2 regions of the Pseudomonas sp. PP3 genome follow, and region 1 is predicted to be linked to the other one. Evidence: riboswitches for the same ligand, from Rfam matches in the RefSeq annotation. Region 1 holds a riboswitch; the other holds the start of a gene.

Region 1 (14,719 bases):
ACCACCAGCCAACCACCGCGCTGCGCCAGACGCGCGTGCCAGTCCAGCAATCGGCCGGGTGTCAGGCTCAGACCCGTGGGATTGTTCGGGTTGACCACCACCAGTATGTCGAGGCTGTCGACGAAGAAATCGACTTCCTGCTCCAGCACTTCACGCACGATGTAACCGTTACGCCGCCAGGCCTCGGCATGTTCGGCGTAACACGGCGACAGCACGCCGACTTTGCCGGCCCGACGCAAACGCGGCAGCAACTGGATGGCCATTTGCGAACCGGCCACCGGCAATGCCTGCAAGGTACCGTAATAATCGCAAGCGGCCTGTTCCAGACCGTCGTCGGTTTCCGGCAACCGTGCCCACGCCCGCAACGGTATTTCAGGGACAGGAAAAGGCCAGGGCGCGAGGCCGCTGGACAGATCGAGCCAATCGGCTTCCTCGATGCCGTATTCGAACGCCGCCTTGCGCAACCGGCCACCGTGTTCAAGCATAAAATTCAGCCCCCACGCAGAGAATCAGCAGCCATAACCATACCCCGCGCTGGACCAATTGCCAGCCTCGGTCGATGGCGTCGGCATCCGCCGGCACGCCTTCGCCCAGTTGCGGACGCTCGTGCAGTTCGCCGTGATAAATCGCCGGCCCGCCCAATTCGACGCCCAGCGCACCCGCCCCCGCCGCCATCACCGGACCGGCATTCGGACTGTCCCAGGTCGGGCCCTGGGTACGCCAGCATTTCAAGGCCAAGCGGGTTTTACCCAGCAGCGCGTAGGTCAATGCCACCAGGCGCGCAGGCATGTAATTGAGCACGTCATCGATCTTCGCCGCTGCCCAGCCGAAACGCTCGAAGCGTTCGTTGCGATAGCCCCACATCGCATCCAGCGTATTGCTCAACCGATAGAGCACCACGCCCGGCGCACCGGCCACGGCAAACCAGAACAAGGCGGCGAACACCGCGTCGCTGCCGTTCTCCAGCACCGATTCGGTGGCGGCACGGGCGACTTCGGTTTCATCCAGCTCACTGGTTTTACGGCTGACCAGATAGCTCACGCGTTTGCGTGCTTCTTCAAGATCATTGCTGCGCAGGGCTTTCGCCACAGGCTCGACGTGTTCACCGAGGCTGCGCATGCCGAGGGCGCAATACAGCGCGAGAATCTCGACGATCCAGCCGACATAAGGCGCCCAGGAAAATGCCGTGGCCAACAATGTCAGCGGCAACACGGCGATCACCCATGCAGTGACACCATGACTGCGCCAGCCACGGCCACCGCCGTTGAAACGTTGCTCGATGCGCTCGGCAAAACGGCCGAACGCCACCAGCGGATGCCAGCGTTTGGGTTCGCCCAGCAGCGCATCCAGCGCAACCGCGGCGACACTCAACAACGCCACACTCATTGACTCACTCCCCAATAATTTTCATACAACATTTCACTCAGCGGACGCGCCTGCGCCCAGCCTTCGAGCACCAGCATCGGCGCCGGATAGAATGCCTTGACCGGCCCCAGGCACAGGATCGCCAATGGCTTGGCACCCGCGGGCAAGCCCAACAGGTCCGCGAGCGCTTGCGGTTCGAACAATGAAACCCAGCCCATGCCCAATCCTTCGGCACGGGACGCCAGCCAGAGGTTCTGGATCGCGCAGGACAACGACGCCAAGTCCATTTCCGGCAACGTACGACGCCCGAAGATATGCCGCTCGCGATCCTCCATCAGTGCAGCCACCAGCACCTCGGCACAGTCGTTGATGCCTTCGACCTTGAGCTGCATGAATTCGTCGGTGCGCTCGCCGAGGGCTTCGGCGGTGCGGATGCGCTCGTCTTCCACCAGCGCCTGGATCTTGCCGCGTAAATCGCGATCGCTGATGCGGATGAAACGCCAGGGCTGCATCAGGCCAACGCTGGGCGCCTGATGCGCGGCTTCGAGTAAACGCCGAAGCAACTCGGGCTCGACCGTGCCCCCGCTGAAGTGGCGCATGTCGCGTCGTTCGGCGATAGCGCGATAAACCGCTTCGCGTTCGGCATCGGAAAAGGCGTTGTCAGTCATGGCCTCTTCGCTGGCAAGCCAGCGCCCACAAGGAATTGCATTTCTTCAGGTATCACACTGCTCACTGTAGGAGCTGGCTTACCAGCGATGGCGGCTTCAAGGTCGGGTGCGAAAAGCGCGGCGATCGCCTGTGGATTCGACGGAAAATAAAAATGCACATAAGAGGCCGTCATCCGCCCCTCACGATAAACCGCTTCCGCCCCACGTCCGCCATTAGGACTCAAGCCCCGGGCAATCGGCGTCAGTTCGGTGGTCGTCAGCGAGTGATGATAGGTATGCCCGCGCAGCGAGCCTTCCGGCAGCTCAACCGCCTGCAAGGCCAACGCGGCCAGGCGCTTTTGCATCACCGCGTCACCGCTCAGCAAACCGACCAGCTCGGCGCGGGTGCCTTCGACATCAGTCAACGAATCGAGCAAATAAAGCATGCCGCCACATTCGGCCAGCAACGGCTTACCCGCGGCATGGTGCGCACGGATGGCGTTCAGCATCGAGGTGTTTTGCGCCAGCGCCACATGATGCAACTCCGGATAACCGCCCGGCAGATACAAGCTGTCGGCCTCGGGTAATTGCGCGTCACGGATCGGCGAGAAAAACCGCAACTCAGCGCCCATCGCCCGCAACACATCGAGACTGGCGCCATAAGTGAAGGCAAACGCTTCATCACGGGCCACGGCAATGCGCACACCGGCCAGCAACGGCTCGGCTGCAATCACATCGGGAGCGGCAAATTGCACCGCTGGCGGCAACGCGACTTCGCAACTGCTGGCCAAGGCATCAGCCGCCGCATCAAGGCGCACATCGAGGTCGTTCAACTCGCTGGCCTGTACCAGCCCCAGGTGGCGGCTCGGCAACTCGATTCCGGTTTCCCGGGACAAGGCGCCATACCAACGCAGGCCTTCGGTCAGGCTGCCCTCAAGCAATTGCGCGTGACGCAGGGTGCCGACGCGATTGGCCAGGACACCGGCAAACGGCAAGTCCGGCTGATAACGCGCCAGCCCGAGGGCCAGTGCACCAAAAGTCTGGGCCATGGCGGTGCCGTCGATGACAGCGAGCACCGGCACACCGAAATGGCGTGCCAGATCGGCACTCGACGGCGTGCCGTCAAACAGCCCCATCACGCCTTCGATCAGAATCAGATCGGCCTCAGCGGCGGCTTCCCATAACAGGCGACGACTTTCCTGCTCGCCGACCATCCACATATCCAATTGATAAACCGGCGCACTGCTGGCGCGCTCGAGAATCATCGGGTCGAGAAAGTCCGGGCCGCATTTGAACACGCGCACCTTGCGCCCCTGATTGCGATGCAAACGGGCCAGTGCGGCGGTGACAGTGGTCTTGCCCTGACCGGAGGCCGGCGCGGCAATCAATACTGCCGGGCATTGGCGAGCGCTACTCATACAGTGCGGCTCACAGTTCCACGCCTTTTTGCGCTTTGATTCCGGCCTGGAAGGCGTGCTTGATCATGCCCATCTCGGTGACGGTGTCAGCCAGCTCGATCATTTCCGGCTTGGCGCCGCGACCGGTGACCACCACGTGTTGCATCGGCGGACGCGCCTGCAAATCGCTGAGCACCTGATCCAGATCGAGATAACCGTGCTTGAGGGCGATGTTCAATTCGTCCAGCACCACCAGGCCGATGGACGGATCACGCAGCAGTTCCTGCGACACGGCCCAGGCCGCTTCGGCGGCGGCGATATCACGCTGACGATCCTGGGTTTCCCAGGTGAAACCCTCGCCCATCACATGAAAACGCACCTGCTCGGGGAAACGTCGGAAAAACAATTCTTCGCCGGTGCTGTTACGCCCTTTGATGAATTGCACCACGCCGCACCGCATGCCATGGCCCATGGATCGCGCGAGCATGCCGAGAGCCGAGCTGCTCTTGCCTTTGCCGTTGCCGGTCAGCACCAGCAGCAGGCCGCACTCGTTCGGCGAGTTGGCAATGCGCTCGTCGATCACGGCTTTTTTGCGCAGCATGCGCGCCAGATGACGTTCGTCACGATCAGGGGTATCAGTCATGGGGGAGCTCTCCGTTGAGGCTGGAATAACGGCGGGCAGGCACAAGAATAGACGGCAAGAAGCCTGGCATCGCCCACCGTGATGCCGCTTGGATGGATCAGGCCGGTCTCCGGACTCATGAGCGGCTTGCGCCAGACTGCGCGCCTTCCCATGTCTGTCGACACAGTGGCCAAGGCGCAATCTTTCACTCATTTACCGTTGCGGGGGCAGCGTCGGGATTGCGGCTCTTCACTTCTGAAACGCTCGCTCACCGACTTCCCTGTTTCACTCTGTCGACCCAAGCCACAGAGCACCTGAAACAAGCCGCGAAGGTTAGAGGGTTGGGGGTGGAGCGTCAATTGAAGACAGGGCGCACAGATGAATAACCGCCGCCGATCAATCACCAGGCAGGCCGTTACCATCCCGGCATGGCCGTGCTGCTGAAGCAGGCTCGCGGCTTAAGGGTTGAACCAACCAGCGGCCAGGCTTCTCTATGATTAAATCAAGGCATCCACAGGGAAGATCCGCAATGCGCACATCCGAGCTCGTATTCGTTGTCGCTCTCGCCGGAGGGCTCGTCGCTTGCGGCGAAACCTCCAGCCTGCAAGTCTCCGACGGCACCGGTCCGTCACCCAAGTTGCCCGAACCCAACAAAACGCTATTCCCGACGATGAACATCGCCCCGGCCATCGGCTGGCCGGACGGTGCAAAACCCGTGGCGGCCAGCGGCACTCAAGTCGGCGCATTTGCCGATAATCTCGATCACCCACGCTGGCTGTACGTGTTGCCCAATGGCGACGTCCTGGTCGCCGAAACCAACGCCCCGCCCAAGCCCGATGACAACAAAGGCATCAAGGGCTGGATTACCAAGAAAGTCATGGGCCGCGCCGGAGCAGGCGTACCGAGCCCGAACCGCATCACACTGCTGCGCGACAGCAATCACGACGGCATCGCTGAGACCCGCACGGTGTTCCTGGAAAACCTGAACTCGCCCTTCGGCATGACGCTGGTGGGCAACGACCTGTACGTGGCCGACACGGATCGCCTGCTGCGCTTCCACTACGAAACCGGCGACACAGCCATCAAGTCGCAACCGATCAAAGTCGTCGACTTACCGGGCGGGACACTGAATCACCACTGGACCAAAAATGTGATTGCCAGCCAGGACGGCAGCAAGCTGTACGTCACGGTAGGCTCGAACAGCAATGTCGGCGAGAACGGCATGGATCAGGAGCAAGGACGTGCGGCGATCTGGGAAGTGGATCGCGCCACCGGTAATCACCGGATCTTTGCCTCCGGCCTGCGCAATCCGAACGGCATGGCGTGGGAGCCGCAAAGCGGCGCACTGTGGACGGCGGTCAACGAGCGGGATGAAATCGGCAGCGATCTGGTGCCCGATTACATCACCTCCGTGAAGGACGGTGGGTTTTACGGCTGGCCGTTCAGCTATTACGGCCAGCACGTCGACGTACGCGTCGAACCGCAAAACCCGAATCTGGTGGCCAAGGCGATCGCGCCGGACTACGCGGTCGGCCCGCACACCGCGTCGCTGGGCCTGACGTTCGCCGAAGGCAACACATTGCCGGCGCAATTCAAGGAAGGCGCCTTTATCGGCCAGCACGGCTCATGGAACCGCAAACCGCACAGCGGTTACAAAGTGATTTTTGTGCCATTTAGCGCAGGCAAGCCGACGGGACAACCGATTGATGTGCTCACCGGTTTTCTCAACGACGAAGAAAAAGCCATGGGCCGGCCGGTAGGTGTCGTGATCGATCAGCAGGGTGGCTTGCTGGTGGCCGATGATGTGGGAAACAAGGTATGGCGGGTGTCCGCGACTCGATAAGCGGCTGCGATCGTTAGCGTTTACGACAGAGCGTTAGCCCATCCCCCAGCGGCAACAACGACAGATCTACCCGCGCGTCATCCTTCAACGCTCGATTGAGCGCCTGGATCGCGCGGGTGTCTGCGCTCTGCGGATTGCTTTCCAGCACCCGACCGCTCCACAGGGTGTTATCAAACACCGCCAGCCCACCGACCCGCAGCAACCGCAGCGCGTGCTCCAGATAGGCCGGGTAGTTGGCCTTGTCGGCATCGATGAAAATCAGATCGAATTCGCCAGGCTGATGCAGCGTGCCGAGCGTTTCCAGCGCAGGCGCCAGGCGCAGATCAATGCGCGTGCTCAATCCGGCTTCTTCCCAGTAGCGACGAGCGATGGCGTTGTAGTCACCCGGCATGTCGCAGCAGATTAGCGAGCCTTCATCCGGCAATGCCGCCGCCATGCACAGGGCGCTGTAACCGGTAAAGGTGCCGATCTCCAGCAATCGCCGCGCACCGATGAGCTTCACCAACAACGCGAGAAACTGCCCTTGCTCGGGCGCTACCTGCCAGCGCGCCATCGGCAATGCCTGGGTTTCGTCGCGCAAGCGCTTGAGCAGCGGCGTCTCGCGCAGGGATACGTCCAGAAGGTATTGATACAGCGAATCGTCGAGGTTGAGTGTGCGAGCAGTCATGACGACAACCTCCGAAGATCAGGGATTGCGCGCCAAATGCTCCGGCTGCAGGACGCGCTTGGCACTCAGGTAGGCTTTCTGCCAATACGCTTTGGACAGGCTGTCGAGCTTTACCGTGCCACCGGTGGCTGGCGCATGGACGAATCGCCCTTCGCCGACGTAAATCCCGGCATGGCTGACCTGGGAGCCGCCGTTGGTGGCGAAGAAGATAAGGTCACCGGTCTGCAAGCCTTCCTTGCCGACATTCGCCGCCTGCATGGTGATCATCTCGCGCGTGGTGCGCGGCAAGGAAATCCCGGTGACATCGCGGTACACATAGCCAATCAAGCCACTGCAATCAAAACCCGAATCCGGCGTATTGCCACCCCAGCGATAAGGCGTGCCCACCAGGCCCAACGCGCGAAACAGCACGTCTTCCGCTTCAGGTGAGAACGATTGGGAAGGACCGAAAACGATGGGTGCCCTGACCACCGGCGCGGGTGGCGGTGTGCGGCTGGCGCAAGCGCTGAGCAGCGCTGCGAAGAACATGATTGCGAGGCGGGCCGACGTCGACATAAGCAGAGCATCCTGATCTGGCTGCGGCTTTTTTCTGCTGGGACGCAGAAAAGAAAACCGCCTGCGCAGTACGCAGGCGGTTTGCCATCATTGATAGATCAGAATTCTAGCGCTTATCAGGCAAACTTCAAGTAAGACTTTAAGTTCACCTTACAAATTGTCCGCTTACTTGCGAGCGGTGACGATTGGAGCCGCACCTGGCGCCATGGCGAGTGCGCGCTTGGCTTCGATGAATGTCTTGCTCCAGTAGCTGTCGCCCAGGCTATCGATCCGTACACCACCGCTGCGGCGGCTGCTGGAATGGATGAACTGGTTGTCACCCAGATAGATCCCGGCATGGCTGACGCGACCGCGGCGACCATTGGTGGCGAAGAACAGCAGATCGCCCGGCTCGAGCTTGCTGCGCGACACCAGTGGTGCGTCCACGTTGATCATTTCGCGGGTGGAGCGCGGCAGATTCATGCCGGCTTCTTCACGGAACAGGTAACCGATGAATCCGCTGCAATCGAAGCCGGCTTCAGAGGTACCACCGAAACGGTAACGGGTACCGATCAGCGACATGCCGCGTTCAAGGATGCTGTCTGCCAGAACCGGCAGCTGGTAGGACTTGCCATCGGCGAAGTCGGCCAGTTCTTTTTCGGTCGCGAGTTCTTCCTGATAAAGAGCGGAAGACTGAGCGGTAACGGAGCTTTTCACCTGCTGTTGCTGCGCTTGCTGGACCACTGGAGTGTGGGCAGCGCAACCGAACAACAGGGTAACGAGTGCGAGAGGCACGAGGGGTGCAAAGCGATTTAGCATGGGCACGACCGTGGCTGATAGTTGTAAAGAAGCCGAGACTATGCCCGCTATCATCCTCATTTGCAAATTCAATCGAACTTTATGTGACTTATCGGTTTCTCGTTAACATCTAAGCGCTTAAGCCTATTTTGAATGTTGACGCAGCCTGCAACCGTGCAGGAAAGCGGATTTTCTGGCGCCTGAAATATGCCAGAAACCGCTTCAGACCTTGAATTTACCGGGTTTTGCTACCAACCCAGCGTCTCTTTAAGGAAGGGAATTGTCAGCTTGCGCTGGGCTTGAAGCGAGGCCTGATCGAGTTGTTCGAGCAAGTCGAAAAGCGCGCTCATGCTACGGGTTCCGCGGGTCAAGATAAAATGCCCGACTTCGTCGGTCAGGTGCAGGCCGCGACGGGATGCACGCAGTTGCAGGGCACGCAGTTTGTCTTCATCGGAGAGCGGGCGCATCTGGAAGATCAGTGCCAGGGTCAGGCGGGATTTGAGGTCCGCCAGTTTCACCGGCAGCTCGCGCGGTGAAGTCGATGCAGCAATCAGCAGACGCCGACCGCTGTCACGCAGACGATTGAACAGATGGAACAGCGCTTCTTCCCAATCCGCCTTGCCTGCGACTGCATGCAAGTCATCCAGGCAGACCAGCTCATACTGTTCAAGGTTGTCGAGGATTTCGATGCCACGGTCCATCAATTCGGCCAACGGCAGATACACCGCCGGTTCACCCATCTGCTCGAATCGCAGGCATGCGGCCTGCAACAGATGCGTGCGCCCTACCCCATGCTTGCCCCAAAGATAGATCAGACTCTCGGTCCAGCCGGCGTCGGCTTCGCACAGCCGCTCGACATAGCCGAGTGCAGCGGCATTGGCGCCTGGGTAGTAGTTGATAAAGGTGGCGTCGTCACGCAGACGCACACCTAGGGGCAGCTGAATCGGTTTCATGCTGACTGAACAGTTCCAAAGGAACCGTTAGTGGCCTCTGTGTAAAGTTTGCGAAGTTTATACCCGTGAAGCCGACCGCACAATGCGACAGACCACAAGCAAAATCAAAGGTTTGCGTTGACGCTCCGGTTTTATGACAGTTTCTTTGGCGCTGCGGGCAACAAACCGGCGCCGGTTGCGGGACATCCCGGGAGTGAACCGGGATGCCCGCGCCACCCGCTAGAGCTCGGGCTCGTCAACACCACTGTAAATCTCAGAATCCTTATACAAATCATGTATATGGCGCACCAGCACCATGATCACCGCCGCCACCGGCAGCGCCAGCAGGACACCGGTAAACCCGAACAACTCACCACCGGCCAGAATCGCGAAGATCACCGCCACCGGGTGCAAGCCGATTCGATCCCCCACCAGCAGCGGCGTCAGCACCATCCCTTCCAGCGCCTGGCCCACCATGAACACCGCGACGATACCGACCATCGGATACAGATCACCGCCGAACTGGAACAACCCGGCAATCAGCGCCGCGCCAATACCGATTACAAACCCCATGTACGGCACAATCGCCGCCAGACCGGCAATCAGTCCGATCAACAGCCCCAGCTCCAGTCCTACCAGCATCAGGCCCGCCGCATAGATGGCGCCCAGCGCCACCATCACCAGCAACTGCCCACGCACGAACGCCCCCAGCACTTCATGGCATTCGCCGGCCAGGGACACAACGCGCTCTTCACGATCACGGGGCAGGAGGCTACGGATCTTGGCCATCATCAGATCCCAATCGCGCAACAGGTAAAAACTCACCACCGGAATCAGCACCAGATTCGCCAGCCAGCCAATCAGCGCAAGGCCAGAGGCCGTCGCCTGGCTCAGCACGACACCGACAATGTCAGTGGTTTGCCCCATGTGCTCGCTGATGGCGGCCTTGAGCTTGTCGAATTTCCAGAAACCTTCCGACAAACCAAACTTCGACTGCGCCCACGGCAGCGCGGTGTGCTGCAACCAGTCGAGCATCTGCGGCGCCAATTCGTACAAACGGAAAAGCTGCTTGGCCAGCATTGGCACCAGCACCAACAGCAACGCAGTCAAGATCAAGGTAAACAGCGCAAAGACCGCCACGACGCCCCAGGTCCGGGACAGCCCGGCCTTTTCCAGCCGGTCTACCAGCGGATCGAACAGATAAGCCAACAACAACGCCACCAGGAACGGCGTGAGAATCGGATGTAACAGCCAGATAAACGCGCAGAGCAGGACCACTGCACCCAACCAGAACCAACGCCGCGTATCGGCCATGAACCACTCCATTGCTTCTATATAAAGAAAGAAAATCTACCAGCGAAAACGCAGTTGCGGAGTCGGTGCCGGGGTTGGCGCTACGGCAGGGGCCGAACCGTCCGCTGCAGGCTGAGCCGGAACCACCGGAGCTTCAGCGACCGGTGCCGCCGTTACCTCCTGCAATTTCGCCAGCGACAGCTGGGCACGCAATTGATCGGTGCTGCCATTGACCCGATAGAGAATCCGGTCGCCGTCGACACTTTGCGGGCGCCCGGCAAAAGGCTCCAGCAAACGCCCAAGTGCCGCATAGCGTTCAAGGTTCATGCCTTGTACTTCCAGCAACTGCTGGGACGATGCACCCGGCTTGGCGACAAACCGCGGCGCCAGCCGTTCGTTGACCGCCAGCATCACGGCATCCGCCACAGCGGCCTGATCCGCCCCCTGCACGCTACCCGCCTCTTTCTGATCACCCAACCACAACCGCCACTTGGCTTGCCACTGCCCCCCCTCTTCCCGGGCATGCACCGCGAGCAAGGCGTCGGCATTGTAACGCTCAGACGCTCCACGCAGCGGGGCCGGATCAGCACTTTCCAGATTCGGCGCCGTAGCGACGATCTGCTCGTTCAAATCGGCAAGCGGCAGCCGCAGCGGCAAACCACGATGCTGCGCCGCTCGGCGCAACGGCGCGGCGCTGGCCTGACCATCGCCCACCAGACTTGAGCCTTCCGTGGAATCGTTCAACCACCAACTCAGAATCGATGGCCGATTGGCGCCCCACATGGCCAGCCCGGCGCGGCGCAATGCTTGCTCGGTGGAGGCAGGATCGAAATCGACCTTAAGCACTTCCGGTGGCCCCGCATCAAACCCGTACTGACTGATGATTTGTTGCGGGTCTTTGCGAATCGCCGCCAACCCCGGATTTTGCGCCGCCTTGGGATCTCCGGTCAGGCGCAGCACCAGCGTATCCAGCGCACGCTGGGTCGCCTGATCGCGTTCTTCCGGCGCCTGGCCATTGACCGGCTCGCGCACTTGGTAGAGGCCTTTGACGGTTTCGGCATGACTGACAAGACTGATCAACGACAAACAGCCCACAAACAAGAATTTACAAAAGCGCATGGAAGATTCCTGACGACAAGAGCGGCTGGAACAGACCGCATGAAGACGATCGAGCAAGGCTGTGACCATCGCCCGGCGCAAAACATTCACACGCTCTAGGTTAGTTTTTTTCGCACTGTCATAACGATAGACGGTTAATGGCGATACCTTGCACAGGTCAGCAGGATGCCATCAACCGGAAAGAATTAAGGTTTTTTTAGGCTGATATGCCCCCTGCCGTCGGCCTGAGGATGGCCGCTGCCCTTCAAGCCTGATAAAATCGCGCGCCTTCGCAGACCGGCAACAGCCGGGCACTTTCGAAATTCGCGTGAGGCAATCGCCCTCGTCGATTTCGGCGGCCCCGCTGGACTCGGTCGTTACCCCTGAATCCCCCCTAAAGGCCTGGATCATGAGCAAGCAACCCTCCCTGAGCTACAAGGACGCCGGTGTAGACATCGACGCCGGTGAAGCATTGGTCGAACGCATCAAGAGCGTCGCCAAGCGCACTGCGCGCCCGGAAGTCATGGGCGGCCTGGGCGGTTTCGGCGCCCTCTGCGAAATCCCGGCCGGCTACAAGCAGCCTGTGCTGGTTTCCGGTACTGACGGCGTCGGCACCAAGCTGCGCCTGGCACTGAACCTGAACAAGCACGACAGCATCGGCATCGATCTGGTCGCCATGTGCGTCAATGACCTGGTGGTCTGCGGCGCCGAGCCGCTGTTCTTCCTCGACTACTACGCCACCGGCAAACTGAACGTCGAAACCGCGACCCAGGTCGTCACCGGTATCGGCGCTGGTTGCGAACTGTCGGGTTGCTCCCTGGTTGGCGGCGAAACCGCTGAAATGCCGGGCATGTACGAAGGCGAAGACTACGACCTGGCCGGCTTCTGCGTCGGCGTCGTGGAAAAATCCGAAATCATCGACGGTTCCAAAGTCGCTGCTGGCGATGCCCTGCTCGCCCTGCCGTCTTCCGGCCCGCACTCCAACGGTTACTCGCTGATCCGCAAGATCATCGAAGTGTCCGGTGCCGACATCGAAAATATCCAGCTCGACGGCAAACCGCTGACCGATCTGCTGATGGCCCCGACCCGTATCTACGTGAAGCCGCTGCTCAAGCTGATCAAGGAAACCGGCGCTGTCAAAGCCATGGCCCATATCACCGGTGGCGGCCTGCTGGACAACATCCCGCGCGTTCTGCCAAAAGGCGCTCAGGCCGTGGTTGACGTGGCGAGCTGGACCCGCCCGGCGGTGTTCGACTGGCTGCAAGAGAAGGGCAACGTCGACGAGAACGAAATGCACCGCGTGCTGAACTGCGGCGTAGGCATGGTTATTTGCGTGGCTCAAGAGCACGTCGAAACCGCGCTGAACGTTCTGCGTGAAGCCGGCGAGCAGCCATGGGTCATCGGTCAGATCTCCACCGCTGCCGAAGGCGCGGCTCAGGTTGAACTGAAGAACCTCAAGGCTCATTGATGTCCCAGACCTGTGATGTGGTGGTGCTGTTGTCCGGCACCGGCAGTAACTTGCAGGCCTTGATCGACAGCACGCGGACCGGCGACAGCCCGGTCCGCATCGCTGCGGTGATTTCCAACCGTGCCGACGCCTACGGCCTGCAACGCGCCAGTGATGCGGGTATCGCCACCCGCTCGCTGGATCACAAGGCTTTCGAAGGTCGTGAGGCCTTCGATGCCGCGCTGATCGAACTGATCGACGCTTTCAACCCCAAACTCGTGGTACTGGCCGGCTTCATGCGCATTCTCAGCGCTGACTTCGTGCGTCACTACCAGGGTCGCCTGCTCAATATCCATCCCTCGCTGCTACCCAAATACAAAGGGTTACACACTCATCAGCGCGCGCTGGAGGCCGGCGACACCGAACACGGCTGCTCCGTGCACTTCGTCACCGAGGAACTCGATGGCGGACCACTGGTCGTACAGGCAGTAATACCGGTAGAGTTGCATGACTCGCCGCAAAGTCTGGCGCAGCGAGTCCATGCTCAGGAACACCTGATCTACCCGATGGCCGTACGCTGGTTTGCCGAAGGCCGGTTATCACTCAGTGATCAAGGTGCTTTACTGGATGGACAGTTACTCGCGGCCAGCGGCCACTTGATTCGAACCTAGGAGATTTTATGCGTCGCGCCCTGCTCTTCGCTTGCGCTCTGCTTGCCTTGCCATTCGCGCAAGCCGCAGACCTTCAACCGTTCTCCGCCAGCTACACCGCCGACTGGAAGCAGTTGCCCATGAGCGGCACCGCTGAACGCAGCCTGACCAAGGAAGCCAACGGCGTCTGGAAGCTCAACTTCAAGGCGTCGATGATGATCGCCAGCCTGTCCGAAGAAAGCACCCTGACCGTCGACAAGGACACCCTGCTGCCACAGTCCTATCACTTCGAACGCGGCGGCCTGGGCAAAGCCAAGAAGGCCGATCTGGACTTCGACTGGACGGCCAAAAAGGTCACCGGTACTGATCGTGGTGACGCGGTCAATATTCCGCTGAACCGCGGCATGCTCGACAAATCCACCTATCAACTGGCGCTGCAACACGACGTGGCTGCCGGCAAAAAGAGCATGAGCTATCAGGTTGTCGATGATGGCGAAGTCGATACTTATGACTTCCGCGTGCTCGGTTCGGAAAAAGTCGACACCAAGGCAGGCCAGATCGACGCGATCAAGGTCGAGCGCGTGCGCGATCCGACACAAAGCAAGCGCATCACCGTGCTGTGGTTCGCCAAGGATTGGGACTATCTGCTGGTCCGCCTGCAACAGGTCGAAACCGACGGCAAGGAGTACAACATCATGCTCCTGGATGGCACCGTCAACGGTAAGGCTGTCAAAGGCAGCTGATCCGGATCGACCTGAAGAAGCCCCGCCATTGCGGGGCTTTTCTTTGAAGATGATAAAAAGCAGGAACGCACGCCCGGCACAACGCTCTATACCTTCAAGGTCTTTTTTGATCGAATGACTTTTCCTGTCGCTTGCGAGGTTCTCCATGACTGTCACCGTCAATACCGTTTCCGCCGAAGGTTTTCGCCACAGTGTCCAGATCGATGACCACGAACTTTTCGCCGATGTGCCCGTCACGGCTGGCGGTGACGGTTCGGCCCCGGAACCCCACGACTATTTCGACGCGGCACTCGGCGCCTGCAAGGCCCTGACCCTGAAGCTCTACGCGAAGAAGAAAGACATCCCGCTCACCGGCGTCGGCGTGGAGGTCAAGCGCGACAACAGCCAGGAACAGAAAGGCAAGTACGCGCTGCACGTCAAACTGACGCTCAAGGGCGTGCTCACCGACGCTCAGCGCGAAGAGCTGCTCCGCGTCGCTGATCGCTGCCCGATCCACAAGCTGATGACCACCAGCGAAGTCAGCATCGAAACCCATCTGTCTGAAGGCGCGTTCAGCCAATAGCGGCAACGGCTGCGCAAGCGGGTTATGCTCCCACGCATTACCCGCTCAGCCTGGAATGCACCATGAACACTCCGCTCGTGATCCGCCCCCGCGCCGAAGATGTCGAAGGCCAGCCGATTCT
Region 2 (14,719 bases), 1.6 Mb from region 1:
TAGCGGAAGCCGAAAGACCGGGGATTTAGCGTGCGTCAAAACCGCGTAATGGCACGTGGGGAAAGGATAACTGGGAGGCTCCGTGAGGGTGTTCATGCAAGTCCTGAAAGGAAAAAAGAACTTGAATCGTACAGGTGAAAGTGACAAATCCTACAGCCTGAAATCATTTCAAGATCTGTAGAAGACCAGGTTAAGCCGAATGTTTGATCCGCTCGATATACCGGTTTACGGCTGGCGACTTCTCGAACCGCCGATGAATCAACGCCAACCACGATATCGCCTGGCAATCCGCGATCTGCCGATACACCACATTCGGCAAACAGACATGCCCAACCACCGACGCCGGCACCACCGCCACGCCCTGCCCCAGCGAAACCAACGCGATCACCGCGACCAGTCCACCCGGCTGCGCCCCCAGCTTCGGTACAAACCCACCCTGCGCGGCCACTTGCAAGGTACCGGCCATTTGCTCCGGGAGGATGAAGTTTTCGTTTTGCAGGTGCACCGACGTGATCATCGGCAACCGGTTGAGCCACGAATCGACCGGTAGCGCCAACACAAAGCCTTCTTCATTGAGCCGGACACTTTCGATACCGTCGGGCAAAGCCAACGGGCAGCGGACGTAGCCCAGATCGAAACGCCCCTCAAGGATCATGTTCGGCAGGCTGGCCATGGGGCTTTCCCGCACATTGAGGGTGACATCCGGGAATTCGCCGGCAAAACCCTGTACCTGTTTTTGCAGCATTGCGGAGTACACCGCCGAAGCCACGTAACCCAGCTCGATATGCCCGACTTCGCCGCGACCGGCGCGCTGGGCATTGCGTTGCGCAGACTCGAATTGTCGAACCGTGGCTTCGGCTTCGATCATCAGCGCCGCACCCGCCTCGGTCAGGCTGACATCCCGCGACTGACGCAAAAACAGGCGTGTCCCCAGTTCCGCTTCCATGTCCTGAATCTGCCGGGTCAGGGTCGGCGGCGCGATGCCCAATTGCTCGGCAGCGCGGGTGAAATTGCGCTGCCGGGCGACGGCGAGGAAATAGCGGAAGTGGCGGATGTCCATGATGCATTAGCTCAAAGGTAATGAAGTGATGAGGCGCGCCTAACAAAGACACCGACAGCCAGCGATAAGCTGCACCGACCGTCACAGTAGAGAACCCTGGCCATGTCCGTCAAACCCAAGGCAAGTCCGCGTCTGACTTTGCTCACCGCATCAGCGGTGTGCTCGCTGATCGTGCTCGACACCAACATTGTCGCCGTTACCTTGCCCAGCATTGCCCGTGATCTGGGTGCCAATTTCGCCGACATCGAATGGGTAGTGAGTGCCTACATGCTGGCGTTCGCCGCGTTGCTGTTGCCGGCCGGCAGCCTGGCTGACCGTTTTGGCCGGCAGAAAACCCTGATGTGGGGCCTGGGCATTTTCATCCTCGCCTCGCTGGGCTGCGGTGCGGCACCGAACGCGCTGTTTCTCGATATCGCTCGCGCGATCAAAGGGGTTGGTGCCGCATTGCTATTGACCTCGGCGTTGGCGTCCATTGGCCACACCTTTCACGATGAAGCCGAACGGGCCAAGGCCTGGGCATTCTGGGGTGGCTGCATGGGCGTCGCCATGACCGCCGCGCCGACCCTGGGCGGGTTGATCACCGAATACGTCGGCTGGCGCTGGATTTTCTACCTCAACCTGCCAGTCGGCCTGTTTCTGATGTACATGGTCTGGCGTGCGGTGCCGGAATCACGCGATGCGCAAGCGGCACGCCTTGATCCATGGGGCAGCCTGGCCTTCAGCGCCAGCCTGCTGTGTTTGATCTGGGGATTGATCGAAGCCAACCGGATTGGCTGGGACAACCCGATGACCTATGCGCGGCTAGTCGGCGGCGCGCTATTGTTGGGCTTGTTCGTGGTGATCGAACGGCTGCAACAGCGGCCAATGGTTGACTTGCAACTGTTCCGTCACCCGCGCTTCATCGGCGCCCTGCTCGGCATGTTCGCTTACGCTGCGTGCGCCCAGGTGATGATGACGATGCTGCCGTTCTACTTACAGAACGGCCTGGGTTTTACCGCGATCGCGGCGGGACTCGGTATGTTGCCGTTCGCCATCACAATGCTGATTTTCCCGCGCATCGGTGCTCGACTGACCGGGCGCATCACCCCGGCCAACCTGATGGCGATCGGTTTGACGCTGGTGGGCTGCGGCAATCTGCTCAGCGCCTGGGCGGTCAACAGTGGCGGCTATCTCCCGTTCGCCCTGGCGATTGCCGTTACCGGTGCTGGTGCAGGACTGCTGAACGGCGACACGCAGAAGAACATCATGGCCTGCGTACCCCGCGAGCGCACTGGTATGGCCTCGGGCATGAGCACCACGATGCGCTTCAGCGCGGTGATGCTCGGCGTCGGCATCTACGGTGCGTTGCTGTCGGGCCATAGCGAACAGTTGCTGCACGACAGCCTGTCGGCCCAAGGCAGCCAATGGCTGGAACATACCCAGGCGGTGGCATCGCGGGTGGTTGCCGGCGACATGCCGGCGGCGCTGGAACTGTTGCCTCAGGACGCACGGCCGGTGGTCGAGCCACTGGCTCGCGATGCCTTTGTCGGTGGCTTCAGTCTGTTGCTGTGGGTCGCGGGGTTGGCGGGATTGGTGGCTGCGCTGGTGGTGGGGACGTTGATGCGTCATCCGATTCCTGCGATCAACACCCATCGGCCGACGACATCGGTCGCCTGATCTTTACGCGTCAACGCAATTCGTCGATATGCCGATACTCGGACTGCAACTGCGCCGCCAGTGTTTTGCTGCGTCCGAGTCGAATCGGCCCACGCTCGATATCAATCAGCAACCCCGGACAATCCAGTGGCGCCAGAGCGGCCCCGTCCTTGAGCCGTCCATCGGTCACCACCAGCAAGCGTTGCTGCTCCGCCGGGAAACGCTTCTGCCGCACACTCAACCATCGCCCCGCTTCGGCCAGCGCTGCCAGCAACGGTGTCCCACCTCCTGCGCCGAGCTCATCAAGCCAATGACGCAATCCGCCGGAGGCCTTCAAGCCTTGAACCTGCCACTTTGGCGCGGCACCACTGGCAGTCAGCAAGGCCAGCCGGGCGCGTTGGCGATAGGCGTCATCGAACAGTTGCGCGAGCAACCCCTTGGCATCGCTCAAGGCGTGATGCCGACGGGTCGACGCCGACGCATCGACAATCACCAGCCACAGCTCATGCGCCGAGCGTGTGCGCAGGTGGAACAACAGATCCTGACGTACGCGTGGGCGACCATTGAGCAAGGTGCCGGGCCAATTGACCGAGCCGCTGCGGGCGGCATGACGCTTGCCCTGTTTGCCGTGATCGAGCCGTCCGGCGCGGGGTCTGGCATTCGCCCCCGCATCAGATCGGGGGCGAATGCCTAAGGCTTTTTTGGCCAGCTCGGCACTTCACGGCGGGCACCGACGGGCAATGCCTGAGCAGGCATTTCACCCCACTGGCCCTGGCCTTCGCCCGGGTTGGCAGTCTGGGGCGAAGACGACTGCGGCGTTGGTGCCGATTGTGGTGTCGGCGGGGGAAGTGCACGGCGACGATGGCGCAAGGCGAATTCGGCGACTGCGTCGATATCTTCGATGCTGATGGCGGTAGCGCCACGCCAGGCCGCATGAGCACGTGCCGCGCGCAACCAGACCAGATCGGCGCGCATGCCGTCGACGCCGGCGGCAAAGCAACGTTCGGTGATTTGCGCCAGCGTTGCATCGTCGAGGGGAATGGTCGCTAAAGCGCTGCGCGCCTTCTGGCAGCGCTCGCGCAGGTCCGCTTGCTGGCGCTCCCACTCGGTGCAAAAGCCGTGGGGATCACTGTCGAAATCCAGACGCCGACGGATGATCTGGCCACGCTCTGCCGGTGCGGTGTGGCCGCCGAGGGTCACGTTCAAGCCAAAGCGGTCAAGCAGCTGCGGACGCAACTCGCCCTCTTCCGGGTTCATGGTGCCGATCAACACGAACTTCGCCGAATGCCGATGGGAAATGCCGTCACGCTCGACCAGGTTGGTACCGCTGGCGGCGACGTCGAGCAACAGATCGACGAGATGGTCAGGCAACAGATTGACTTCATCGACGTAGAGCACGCCGCCGTCAGCCTTGGCCAGCACACCGGGGGAAAACTGCGCGCGACCCTCGCTCAGTGCGGCATCCAGGTCGAGGGTGCCGACCAGGCGTTCTTCAGTGGCGCCCAGGGGCAAGGTGACGAACTGACCGCTGGCAAGCAAATCCGCCAGGCCACGGGCCAGGGTCGACTTGGCCATGCCACGCGGGCCTTCGATCAGCACGCCGCCGATCTTCGGGTCGATGGCGGTCAGGTACAGCGCCAGCTTCAAATCGTCAGCGCCGACCACGGCGGAGAGGGGGAAATGCGGGGTATCGGTCATGTCAGGGTTCTCATCATGGTCGGTATTTACTTTGTGGCGAGGGAGCTTGCTCCCGCTGGGCTGCGCAGCAGCCCCCAACTCAAAATGCACATTTTTTCAGACACACTACATTGCCTGGTTTACGACTGCTTCGCAGCCGAGCGGGAGCAAGCTCCCTCGCCACAGGTTGCGCAGTCTCAGCTGTCTTCTTCTATATCCAGCAACAGGTTTTCCAGCGCCTCGCGGTACTCGCCCGGCTCCTTCCACATCCCCCGTTGCTGCGCTTCCAGCATCCGTTCAGTCATGTCGCGCAAGGCATGTGGATTATGCTCGCGAACAAACTCGCGAGTCGCCGGGTCGAGCAAGTAGGCATCGGCCAGCAAGGCGTACTGGTGATCGTCGATCAACTGCGTGGTGGCGTCGAAGGCGAACAGGTTATCCACGGTCGCAGCCATTTCGAAGGCGCCTTTATAGCCATGCCGCTTGACCCCGTCGAGCCACTTGGGATTGGCCGCCCGTGAGCGGATGACCCGGTTCAACTCTTCCTTCAGCGTGCGGATTTTTGGCAAGTCCGGTTGGCTGTGATCGCCGTGATAACTGGCTGCCGCCGCGCCGCTGAGGCTTTCCACCGCCGCGAGCATACCGCCCTGAAACTGGTAGTAGTCATTGGAATCAAGCAAGTCGTGCTCGCGGTTGTCCTGATTTTGCAGCACTGCCTGCACCTGGTTCAGGCGCTGGGCGAATTGCTCACGGGCTGCAGTGCCTTCATCGGAACCGCCATACGCGTAACCGCCCCAGTTCAGATAAACCTCGGCCAGATCCTCGCGGCTCTGCCACAGCCGGCCGTCGATAGCGCCCTGCACGCCTGCACCATACGCGCCGGGTTTGGCCCCGAAAATCCGCCACCCGGCCTGACGCCGGGCCGCTTCTGCATCCAGCCCGGATTGCAGCAGCGCTTCACGCTCGGCGCGAACCTTGGCCGCCAACGGGTTGAGATCGGCCGGTTCGTCCAGCGCGGCGACCGCTTGCACGGCCGCGTCGAACAGGCGAATCAGATTGGCGAAGGCATCGCGGAAAAAACCGGACACGCGCAAGGTCACGTCCACTCGCGGACGGTCGAGCAAACTCAGTGGCAGGATTTCAAAATCGTCGACGCGCTGACTGCCGGTGGCCCACACCGGGCGCACGCCCATCAGCGCCATGGCCTGAGCGATATCGTCGCCACCGGTGCGCATGGTCGCAGTGCCCCAAACGGACAGGCCGAGCTGACGCAGATGATCGCCGTGGTCTTGCAGATGGCGTTCCAGAATCAGGTTGGCTGACTGGAAACCGATGCGCCAGGCGGTGGTGGTCGGCAGGTTGCGCACGTCCACCGAATAGAAGTTGCGGCCGGTGGGCAGCACGTCCAGGCGTCCACGGCTGGGTGCGCCGCTGGGGCCGGCCGGGACGAAACGGCCGCCGAGGGCGTCGAGCAGACCGCACATTTCGGCGGGACCGCAGGCGTCCAGTCGCGGCGCGACGACTTCGCGCAAGTTGTCGAGAATGGCGCTCACTTCAGACCAGTTCGCCTCCTGTGGGAGCGAGCCTGTTCGCGAAAGCGCTGTGTCAGTTGATATTTTTCCATCGCGAGCAGGCTCGCTCCCACAGGGGCCTTCCAACACTCGCGAGATCAGTTGCGTGGCAAACAGTTCGAGGCGTTCGCGGGTATCGCCGGTGGTGCGCCAAGGGTCATCGCTGATTGACAACAAGGCCTCCGGCCGCGCCCCGGTCCACGGCTCGGCCAGCGCACAATCGAGCGGATCGAAGCCCGGCGCGAACGCTTTGGCCAGCGCCCGCAGCAAACTCGATTGCGCGCCACGCCCATCACCCCGGGGAATGCGCAACAACGCAAGCAAGGTGTCGATGCGCAAACGCCCCACCGGTGACTCGCCAAACACATGCAAGCCATCGCGGATCTGCGATTCCTTCAGGTCACACAGGTAGGTGTCCAGACGCGGCAACCAGATCGCCGCGTCTGCGTCACTGTCGAGCTTTTCGTCCAGTTGCAGTTCGCGGTCGATGTGGGTCTCGCGCACCAGTTGCAGTATGTCGCGCTGCAACTCCCGGGCGCGGCGTGGATCGAGCAATTGCGCTTCGTAATATTCGTCGGCGAGCAATTCGAGATTGCGCAGCGGACCGTAGGTTTCAGCGCGGGTCAGCGGCGGCATCAAGTGATCGATGATCACCGCCTGAGTCCGCCGCTTGGCCTGGGCGCCCTCACCCGGATCGTTGACGATGAACGGATAAATGTTCGGCAACGGTCCGAGCAATGCATCCGGCCAGCAGTTTTCCGAGAGGCCGACGCCTTTGCCCGGCAGCCATTCGAGGTTGCCGTGCTTGCCGACGTGGATCAGCGCGTGGGCGCCATAGGTGTTGCGCAGCCAGAAGTAGAACGCCAGATAGCCGTGGGGCGGCACCAGGTCCGGGTCGTGATACACCGCGCTCGGGTCCACTTGATAACCGCGCGCCGGTTGAATGCCGACAAAGGTCAGGCCGAAACGCAACCCGGCGATCATCATCCGGCCGCTGCGGCACATCGGATCGTTTTCCGGCGTGCCCCAACGCTCCATCACTGCGGCGCGATTGGCTTGGGGCAGCGCGTTGAACATCGTCAGGTATTCATCCATGCCCAGGCTTTGCTGGCAAGGACGCTGGTCGAGGGTGTCCAGATCATTGCTGACGCCGCCGAGCAGTTGCTGGATCAACGCGGTGCCACTGTCCGGCAGTTCGGCGGGGAGCGGATAGCCTTCGGTGTGCAGCGCGCGGAGAATGTTCAGCGCCGCCGCTGGCGTGTCCAGGCCCACGCCGTTGCCGATGCGGCCGTCGCGGGTCGGGTAATTGGCGAGGATCAGCGCCACGCGCTTTTGCGCATTGGGCAGGCGCGCCAGATCGATCCAGCGCCGCGCCAGTTCGGCGACAAAGTCCATGCGCTCGGGTTGCGGCCGGTAGCACACCACATCCGATTGACTGCGCTCACTGCGCCACGCCAGATCCTTGAAACTGATCGGCCGGCTGATGATCCGCCCGTCCAGTTCCGGCAAGGCAATGTGCATTGCCAGATCCCGCGGGCCGAGGCCTTGATCGCTGGCGCGCCAGCCCGGTTCGTTGTCCTGGGCGCAAATGGCCTGAATCACCGGGATGTTGCGGCGAAACGGACGCAAATGCGGCGCTTCGGGGCTCGATTGGGCAAAACCGGTGGTATTAAGGATCACTCCGGCTTCTGCTTCATCCAGCCAATCCTCGACTGCCGCCAGACAGCCGGGCTCTTTCAAACTGGCCAGGGCAATCGGCAACGGATTCAACCCCGCTGCCTGCAACCGCTGGCAAAAAACATCGATGAAACCAGTATTCGCCGCTTGCAAATGCGAGCGGTAAAACAGCACCGCCGCCACCGGTTGACCGGCCTGCCAATCGGCCTGCCAGTCGCTCAATGCGGGGGTGTGTTTTTGCGGATGGTAAATCGCCGTGCGCGGCAATGCTTGCGGCTCGTCCCAGGCGTAATCCCGCGCCAGCCAACGGTTGGCCAGGCAGCGGAAGAAGTCCAGCGCGTTGCCCATGCCGCCCTGGCGCAGAAACTGCCAAAGTCGGTCTCGATCTTCGGCATCGACAGTGCTCAGGTCACTGAGCTCCGGGTCCGGGCGATCATCCCCCGGCACCAGAATCAACTGCACACCACGCTGCGACAACTCCACCAGCCGCTCGACGCCGTAACGCCAATAGGCAATGCCGCCGTGCAGCGAGATCAGAATGACCTTGGCGTGGCGCAAGACTTCATCGACATACAGATCAACCGACGCATGGTTCTGCACCTGCATCGGGTTGGCCAGGCGCACGCTCGGGTAATCGTCGGGCAACTGCTGCGCCGCTTCGGCGAGCAGCGCCAGACTGGAATCGCCGCTGCACAGGATCACCAGCTCGGCGGGGGTTTGTCCAAGGTCGGCAATGTTGTCATCCGACACGAAACCGCCGGGCTGGGTCCTGAGCAGGTGCATGGCTTATACGCTGAGCGCGGCGCGCAATTGCGCTTCGAGCAAGGCGGCATCCAGCGCCTGGCCGATCAGCACCAGACGCGTGGTGCGAGCTTCTTCAGCGCCCCACTGACGGTCGAAGTGCTTGTCGAAACGCGTGCCCACGCCCTGGATCAGCAAGCGCATCGGTTTGTTCGGGATCGCGGCGAAGCCTTTGACGCGCAGGATGCCGTGCTGGACCACCAGTTGCGTCAGCGCGTCCATCAGCAGGCTTTCATCGGATGCCGGCAATTCGATGGAGATGGAGTCGAAAGCGTCGTGATCGTGGTCGTCATGATCGTCATCATCGTGATGGTGATCGTGGTGACTGTGACGGCTATCGATGTGCTCTTCGGAACCGGCGCCGAGGCCGATCAGCACGTCCAGCGGCAGGCGACCGCTGCTGGCTTCGATGACTTTTACCGCGGGCGGCAGCTCTTCGGCAACTTCCAGGCGTACGCGGGCCAGGTCTTCCGGGCTGATCAGGTCGGCCTTGTTGAGGATCACCAGGTCGGCGCTGGACAGTTGGTCAGCGAACAGTTCGTGCAGTGGCGATTCGTGATCCAGGTTCGGGTCGAGTTTGCGCTGGGCGTCGACCTGATCCGGGAATGCGGCGAAGGTGCCAGCCGCCACGGCCGGGCTGTCGACCACGGTGATGACCGCATCGACGGTGCAGGCACTGCGGATTTCCGGCCACTGGAAGGCTTGCACCAGTGGTTTTGGCAGTGCCAGGCCCGAGGTTTCGATCAAGATGTGATCGAGGTCGCCGCGACGGGCGACCAGTTCGCGCATCACCGGGAAGAACTCTTCCTGAACGGTGCAGCACAGGCAGCCGTTGGCCAGTTCGTACACACGACCGCTGGCTTCTTCTTCGGTGCAACCGATGGAACACTGCTTGAGGATTTCGCCGTCGATGCCCAGTTCGCCGAACTCGTTGACGATCACCGCGATGCGGCGCCCCTGAGCGTTGTCGAGCATGTGCCGCAGCAACGTGGTTTTGCCCGAGCCGAGGAAGCCGGTAACGATGGTGACAGGGAGTTTGGCCAGTGTTTTCATCGGATGCCCTTTGGCAAGGTGGCGGGCATACGGGACGAGAACCGGCAACGCACATGCGCGCCGGAAGCGTTCGCCACCGGATCACCCCGCCCGGTTGTAGTGAGAATCTGTATCGAGGCAGGTCTCCTGGCTGACGGTGTGCCAGTCGCTTGACTGGCGTTTACTGCGCCTTCCCGCGGGCTCAAGGGTTGAGCGTGCAGTGGCGTGGCAGCGAACATCACCGTTCACAGTTGCGGGGGCAGCCGCGGCATTGACCGCGTTCCCTTCTTAGCTTCGACAGATGCCGAAGAACCTCGAAAGCGCAAGGCTACGCATGGTATTGGGGCGGGTCAATGTCCGCCGTGCATCACGGTCGTCTGTGGCGAGGGAGCTTGCTCCCGCTCGGCGGCGAAGCCGTCGTAATACCTGCTGACGAGGTATTCCAGAAAGAATGCCGGGGGTCGCTTCGCAACCCGGCGGGCGCAAGCTCCCTCGCCACAGGGGATGTGGTACCTCAAACGAGAACCCTTGCCAATTGACGCCCAGCCCTCGCCCATGCTCTCCTACGCATCTTGTTACGGGTGCCCTTCACAGGGTGAAACGGGAAACCGGTGAATCATGTGCTTTACTCAAGGCCATGTCAGTCCGGTGCTGCCCCCGCAACGGTAAGCGAGCGAAGCGTCAGATCCACTGTGCCCATCCGGCATGGGAAGGTGACGTTTGCAGGTCAAGGCGAAAGCCTGTGCCCCTCGTGAGCCCGGAGACCGGCCCGCAACACAAAGTGAAAACACAATCACTGAATGACAAACCCGCGGTGGGCGGGCGCTGTTCGAATCCCTGCGCGCCCGTTCGTGTGCAGGATCTTGCATGCGCTTTAGATTCCCCGCTGACAGACCAGAGGGAAACGCCATGTCGACCATCAGCAGCACCGGCCACAGCAGCTCCGCCAGCGCCACCACCACCCTGACTCAACGCCTGACCGCCGCCGTTTTTGCGTCGATCCTCGGCGCGTGCCTGGTGTACTTCGCCGGTTTCTCGCACATCGAAGCGGTGCACAACGCCGCCCACGATACCCGTCACAGCGCCGCGTTCCCGTGCCATTGAGACCCGCCGAGATGATCAAGCGTATTGCGCAAACCGCAGGTTTCACCGGGCTGCTCGCCGCCCTGCTGCTCACCCTGCTGCAAAGCTTCTGGGTTTCCCCGCTGATTTTGCAGGCCGAGACTTACGAGAAATCCGAACCGGCCGCTGTTGAAGTCCACGAACACGCACACAGCGAAGGCGCCGTCGCCGCTCACACCCACGATGGCGAAGCCTGGGAGCCGGAAGACGGCTGGCAGCGCGTGCTGTCGACCACCGGCGGCAACCTGGTGGTGGCCGTCGGTTTCGCCCTGATGCTGGCCGGCCTGTACACCTTGCGTGCGCCGACCAAAACGTCCCAGGGTTTGCTCTGGGGTCTGGCCGGCTACGCAACCTTCGTGCTCGCGCCGACACTCGGCCTGCCGCCTGAGTTGCCAGGCACCGCTGCCGCCGATCTGGCGCAACGGCAGTTCTGGTGGGTCGGTACTGCGGCCTCCACTGCAGTCGGTATCGCGCTGATCGTGTTCAGCCGTCACTGGCTGATGAAAATCCTCGGCGCGGCGATCATTGCCGTTCCCCACGTGATTGGCGCCCCGCAACCGGAAGTGCATTCGATGCTGGCACCCGAAGCACTGGAAACCCGGTTCAAAATCGCTTCGCAGTTGACCAACGTCGCGTTCTGGCTGGCCCTGGGCCTGATCAGCGCCTGGTTGTTCCGCCGCAAAAGCGATGGCCAATACCACGCATGATGGATCCCCGCACAGCGCCGACCCTGGTGGTCGGCCTGGGCTGCCAGCGCGGCTGCCCCGTCAATACGTTGCGGGCGCTGCTGGATCAGGCACTGCAAGCGCATCAAATCGAACTGCATGACATCATGGCCCTGGCCAGCATCGACTTGAAACGCGACGAACCGGCGCTGAGCGAGTTGGCCGCTCAACTGGCGCTACCGCTCATGTATTTCAGCAGTGAACAACTGGCCGCTTATCAGCCACAACTCAGTCACCATTCGCAGATCGCTTTCGAGCGCACCGGATGCTACGGCGTGGCAGAAAGTGCCGCCCTCGCGCTGGCCGAACAATTGACCAATGCACCGGCAAAACTGCTGATCTCGCGACAAAAGTATGCCCAGGCCACTCTGGCATTGGCCTGCCCTGCGTAAAATCCCCGATAATCCACGTATCCGATCATGAGCAATCTTCATCTGAAGCCTTGCCCAGCCCCTTTTTACCCACAGGAATCGACGATGACCGTCTACTTCATTGGCGCAGGTCCCGGCGACCCGGAACTGATCACCGTCAAAGGCCAGCGGCTGATTCGCAGCTGTCCGGTGATTATCTATGCCGGCTCATTGGTGCCTGCTGCGGTGCTTGAAGGCCATCAGGCCGAAACCGTGGTTAACAGCGCCGAATTGCATCTGGAACAGATCATCGAACTGATCAAGACTGCCCACGCCAACGGCCAGGATGTGGCGCGGGTGCACTCGGGAGATCCGAGCCTGTATGGCGCCATCGGTGAGCAGATCCGCCCTCTACGCGAACTCGGCATTCCTTTCGAGATCATCCCCGGCGTGACCGCAACCGCCGCCTGCGCCGCGCTGCTGGGGGCGGAATTGACGTTGCCGGACGTGTCACAGAGCGTAATCCTGACTCGCTACGCCGACAAAACCACGATGCCAAAAGGCGAGGAATTTTCCAGTCTGGCGCAGCACGGGGCGACCATGGCGATTCATTTAGGGGTTAATCATCTGGCGAAGATTGTCGAGGAGCTGCTGCCGCATTATGGCGCCGATTGCCCGATTGCGGTGGTTCATCGCGCGAGCTGGTCGGATCAGGACTGGGTGGTGGGGACGCTTGAGGACATTGCCGGGAAGGTTGAAGAAAAAGGGTTTCGACGCACGGCGTTGATATTGGTAGGTCGAGTATTGGGCAGTGATCAGTTCAGCGAGTCGTCACTGTATCGCGCGGGACATGCGCATCTTTATAGACCCTGAAACACTTGTGGCGAGGGAGCTTGCTCCCGCTGGACCGCAAAGCGGTCCCAACATCAGCCAACGCACTCATCACGGGAAATGCATCGGCTGTATTGTGATGGCTACACCATCAAGCGGGAGCAAGCTCCCTCGCCACAGCGCCGTTTTTTAGGTCGCAGCGAACACCTTAGTAGTAGGCGTTTTCTTTCTGCGTGTGGTCGGTTACGTCACGGACGCCTTTGAGCTCCGGGATGCGCTCGAGCAAGGTACGCTCGATGCCTTCCTTCAAGGTCACGTCTGCCTGGCCGCAGCCCTGGCAACCGCCACCGAACTGCAGAACGGCAATGCCGTCCTCGACCACATCGATCAGGCTGACCTGACCGCCGTGGCTGGCCAGCCCCGGGTTGATCTCGGTTTGCAGGTAGTAGTTGATGCGCTCGTTGACCGGGCTATCAGCGTTGACCATCGGTACTTTGGCGTTTGGCGCCTTGATGGTCAGTTGGCCGCCCATGCGGTCGGTGGCGTAGTCGACAACCGCGTCGTCCAGGAACGCTTCGCTGAACGAATCGATGTAGGCCGTGAAGCTTTTCAGCCCCAAAGCGGTGTCTTCAGGTTTTTCTTCGCCTGGTTTGCAGTAGGCAATGCAGGTTTCTGCATACTGGGTGCCAGGCTGGGTGATGAAGACGCGGATGCCGATGCCCGGGGTGTTCTGCTTGGAAAGCAGATCGGCCAGGTAATCGTGGGCGGCGTCGGTAATGGTAATAGCGGTCATGGAAACTCCTCGCAGGCTTGGGCGCAGTTTACGCCAATCATCGCCGCGGACAAAGTCCTAGTATTTTTGTCGGGAAAGATTGCCACGATCCCCCAGCACGCGCTGCCGGAGGATCGGTGGTTTTTCACAGGTTTTCGTAGCGATTCATGTCCAGCACGCCCTCTTCCACCGGTTCGGTTTCGTGGATGTAGCGGCTTAAATCATGAAAGTACTGCCAGAACTGCGGATGACTGCGACGAATCCCCCAGCGTTCGACGATTTTCTCCAAACGATCGACGTCCTTGGCATTTTCCATCGCTGCCACAAACGCCGGAACCTCTCCGGCCGGGATGTTGAACATGAAATTCGGATAGCTGCTCAGTACGCCCGGGAAAATCGTCAGGGTGTCCAACCCCGGCTGATAACGCAGTGATTCGCCGAGCAGGAAAGCCACGTTGCTGTGGGCGCGGTTGCGCAGCAGGCTGTAGACCACACGGGTTCCGCTCGACGTTTCGATACGCAACATTGTGGCTTCCGGCAGTTGATCGATGACCCTGAGCCCGGCTGCCGGTCGCGCCGTGAGCGTGCTCAAGGCTTGTTCGGCATTTTGCAGCTCGGGATCAATGTTAGGCCGCGAACAATAGGCGCCGTCACAGCGATTGATCGGGTCAGGATTGGCGTTGAGATCGCCGTAACGCGCCAGCAACTGCATGGCGAAATCACGCTTGGGGTCTTTTTCGTCCAGTTTCAGCGCGGTCGGCTTGTCGTTGTCGATGGTCTCGTAGTCCAGCCACATCTTGAATTTGCCGCTGTTCTGGTACCAGTCGTCAAGATAACCCTCGCGCGAATCCGCCGGCATCAGGCGCAGGAAGTTCTGCTCGGCGCCATTGCGGATCAGGTCGAAATACAGGCGCGTCTGCGCTTGATGGGAGACGTTGCCGAACACGTCGAAATTCACTGCCAACTGGTAATACGTACGCTCCAGCAACGGGTAATCGAACAACCACAGGGTTTGCGGCACTTCGCCGATCAAGCCTTTGGTCACGGCGGCGCTGTCGAAATGGCGGAAAATGCTCAGCAACGCATTGTCGTTGCCGGCCCACAGCGTCGACCAGCTCGGCGCCGGCACATCGGCGTAGCTGTCGCGGCGCAGGGCTTCGTACTCGTTTCGCTTGTCGCGGTAGTCGTGCCACAGGCTCAAGACGCTGCCGACATCGTCGTTCTGCCCCGGCATCGCCAGCAACGGCGTGGCTTGGCCGCGATAGTTCGGGTCGGTGACGTAGAGGTCGTGCTCCGGCGCCTGGAACAGTGCCCAGAAGTTGTCACGGATCACGTCAGTGGCGATCTGCCCCCGGCAAACCGGGCCGCGAATAAAGGTGCGCACGAAATACTCGGCGTTATCGAGCATGAACTGATAACGCGCCTGGGCCGGGATCGCTTCAAAGGTCGCAAACGGGTTGGCCCGG

The links. A riboswitch is a leader RNA that binds a small molecule or an ion and turns the genes downstream of it on or off. The one in region 1 is predicted to bind cobalamin.
Region 2: another riboswitch for cobalamin. It lies ahead of KHO07_RS14950 (CbtB-domain containing protein); the one in region 1 lies ahead of cobO (cob(I)yrinic acid a,c-diamide adenosyltransferase).

The regions. Positions count from the first base shown of each region.
Region 1 is NZ_HG995459.1:1,735,672-1,750,390, reverse strand. Features, by position in the region: gene cobD (threonine-phosphate decarboxylase CobD) at 1-485, opposite strand, end outside; gene cbiB (adenosylcobinamide-phosphate synthase CbiB) at 478-1,386, opposite strand; gene bluB (5,6-dimethylbenzimidazole synthase) at 1,383-2,033, opposite strand; gene KHO07_RS08140 (cobyrinate a,c-diamide synthase) at 2,030-3,430, opposite strand; gene cobO (cob(I)yrinic acid a,c-diamide adenosyltransferase) at 3,441-4,052, opposite strand; cobalamin riboswitch at 4,135-4,364, opposite strand; gene KHO07_RS08130 (sorbosone dehydrogenase family protein) at 4,561-5,874, shown strand; gene KHO07_RS08125 (class I SAM-dependent methyltransferase) at 5,888-6,541, opposite strand; gene KHO07_RS08120 (C40 family peptidase) at 6,560-7,096, opposite strand; gene KHO07_RS08115 (NlpC/P60 family protein) at 7,262-7,894, opposite strand; gene hda (DnaA regulatory inactivator Hda) at 8,122-8,826, opposite strand; gene KHO07_RS08105 (AI-2E family transporter) at 9,046-10,119, opposite strand; gene KHO07_RS08100 (DUF2066 domain-containing protein) at 10,156-11,217, opposite strand; gene purM (phosphoribosylformylglycinamidine cyclo-ligase) at 11,606-12,664, shown strand; gene purN (phosphoribosylglycinamide formyltransferase) at 12,664-13,314, shown strand; gene KHO07_RS08085 (DUF3108 domain-containing protein) at 13,323-14,036, shown strand; gene KHO07_RS08080 (OsmC family protein) at 14,182-14,598, shown strand; gene KHO07_RS08075 (pirin family protein) at 14,661-14,719, shown strand, end outside.
Region 2 is NZ_HG995459.1:3,290,477-3,305,195, forward strand. Features, by position in the region: gene KHO07_RS14920 (LysR substrate-binding domain-containing protein) at 191-1,060, opposite strand; gene KHO07_RS14925 (MFS transporter) at 1,163-2,716, shown strand; gene KHO07_RS14930 (VWA domain-containing protein) at 2,727-3,383, opposite strand; gene KHO07_RS14935 (AAA family ATPase) at 3,386-4,393, opposite strand; gene cobN (cobaltochelatase subunit CobN) at 4,570-8,403, opposite strand; gene cobW (cobalamin biosynthesis protein CobW) at 8,407-9,474, opposite strand; cobalamin riboswitch at 9,573-9,785, opposite strand; cobalamin riboswitch at 10,016-10,241, shown strand; gene KHO07_RS14950 (CbtB-domain containing protein) at 10,363-10,557, shown strand; gene KHO07_RS14955 (CbtA family protein) at 10,569-11,282, shown strand; gene KHO07_RS14960 (cobalamin biosynthesis protein) at 11,279-11,692, shown strand; gene cobM (precorrin-4 C(11)-methyltransferase) at 11,777-12,523, shown strand; gene nfuA (Fe-S biogenesis protein NfuA) at 12,690-13,274, opposite strand; gene KHO07_RS14975 (fatty acid cis/trans isomerase) at 13,399-14,719, opposite strand, start outside.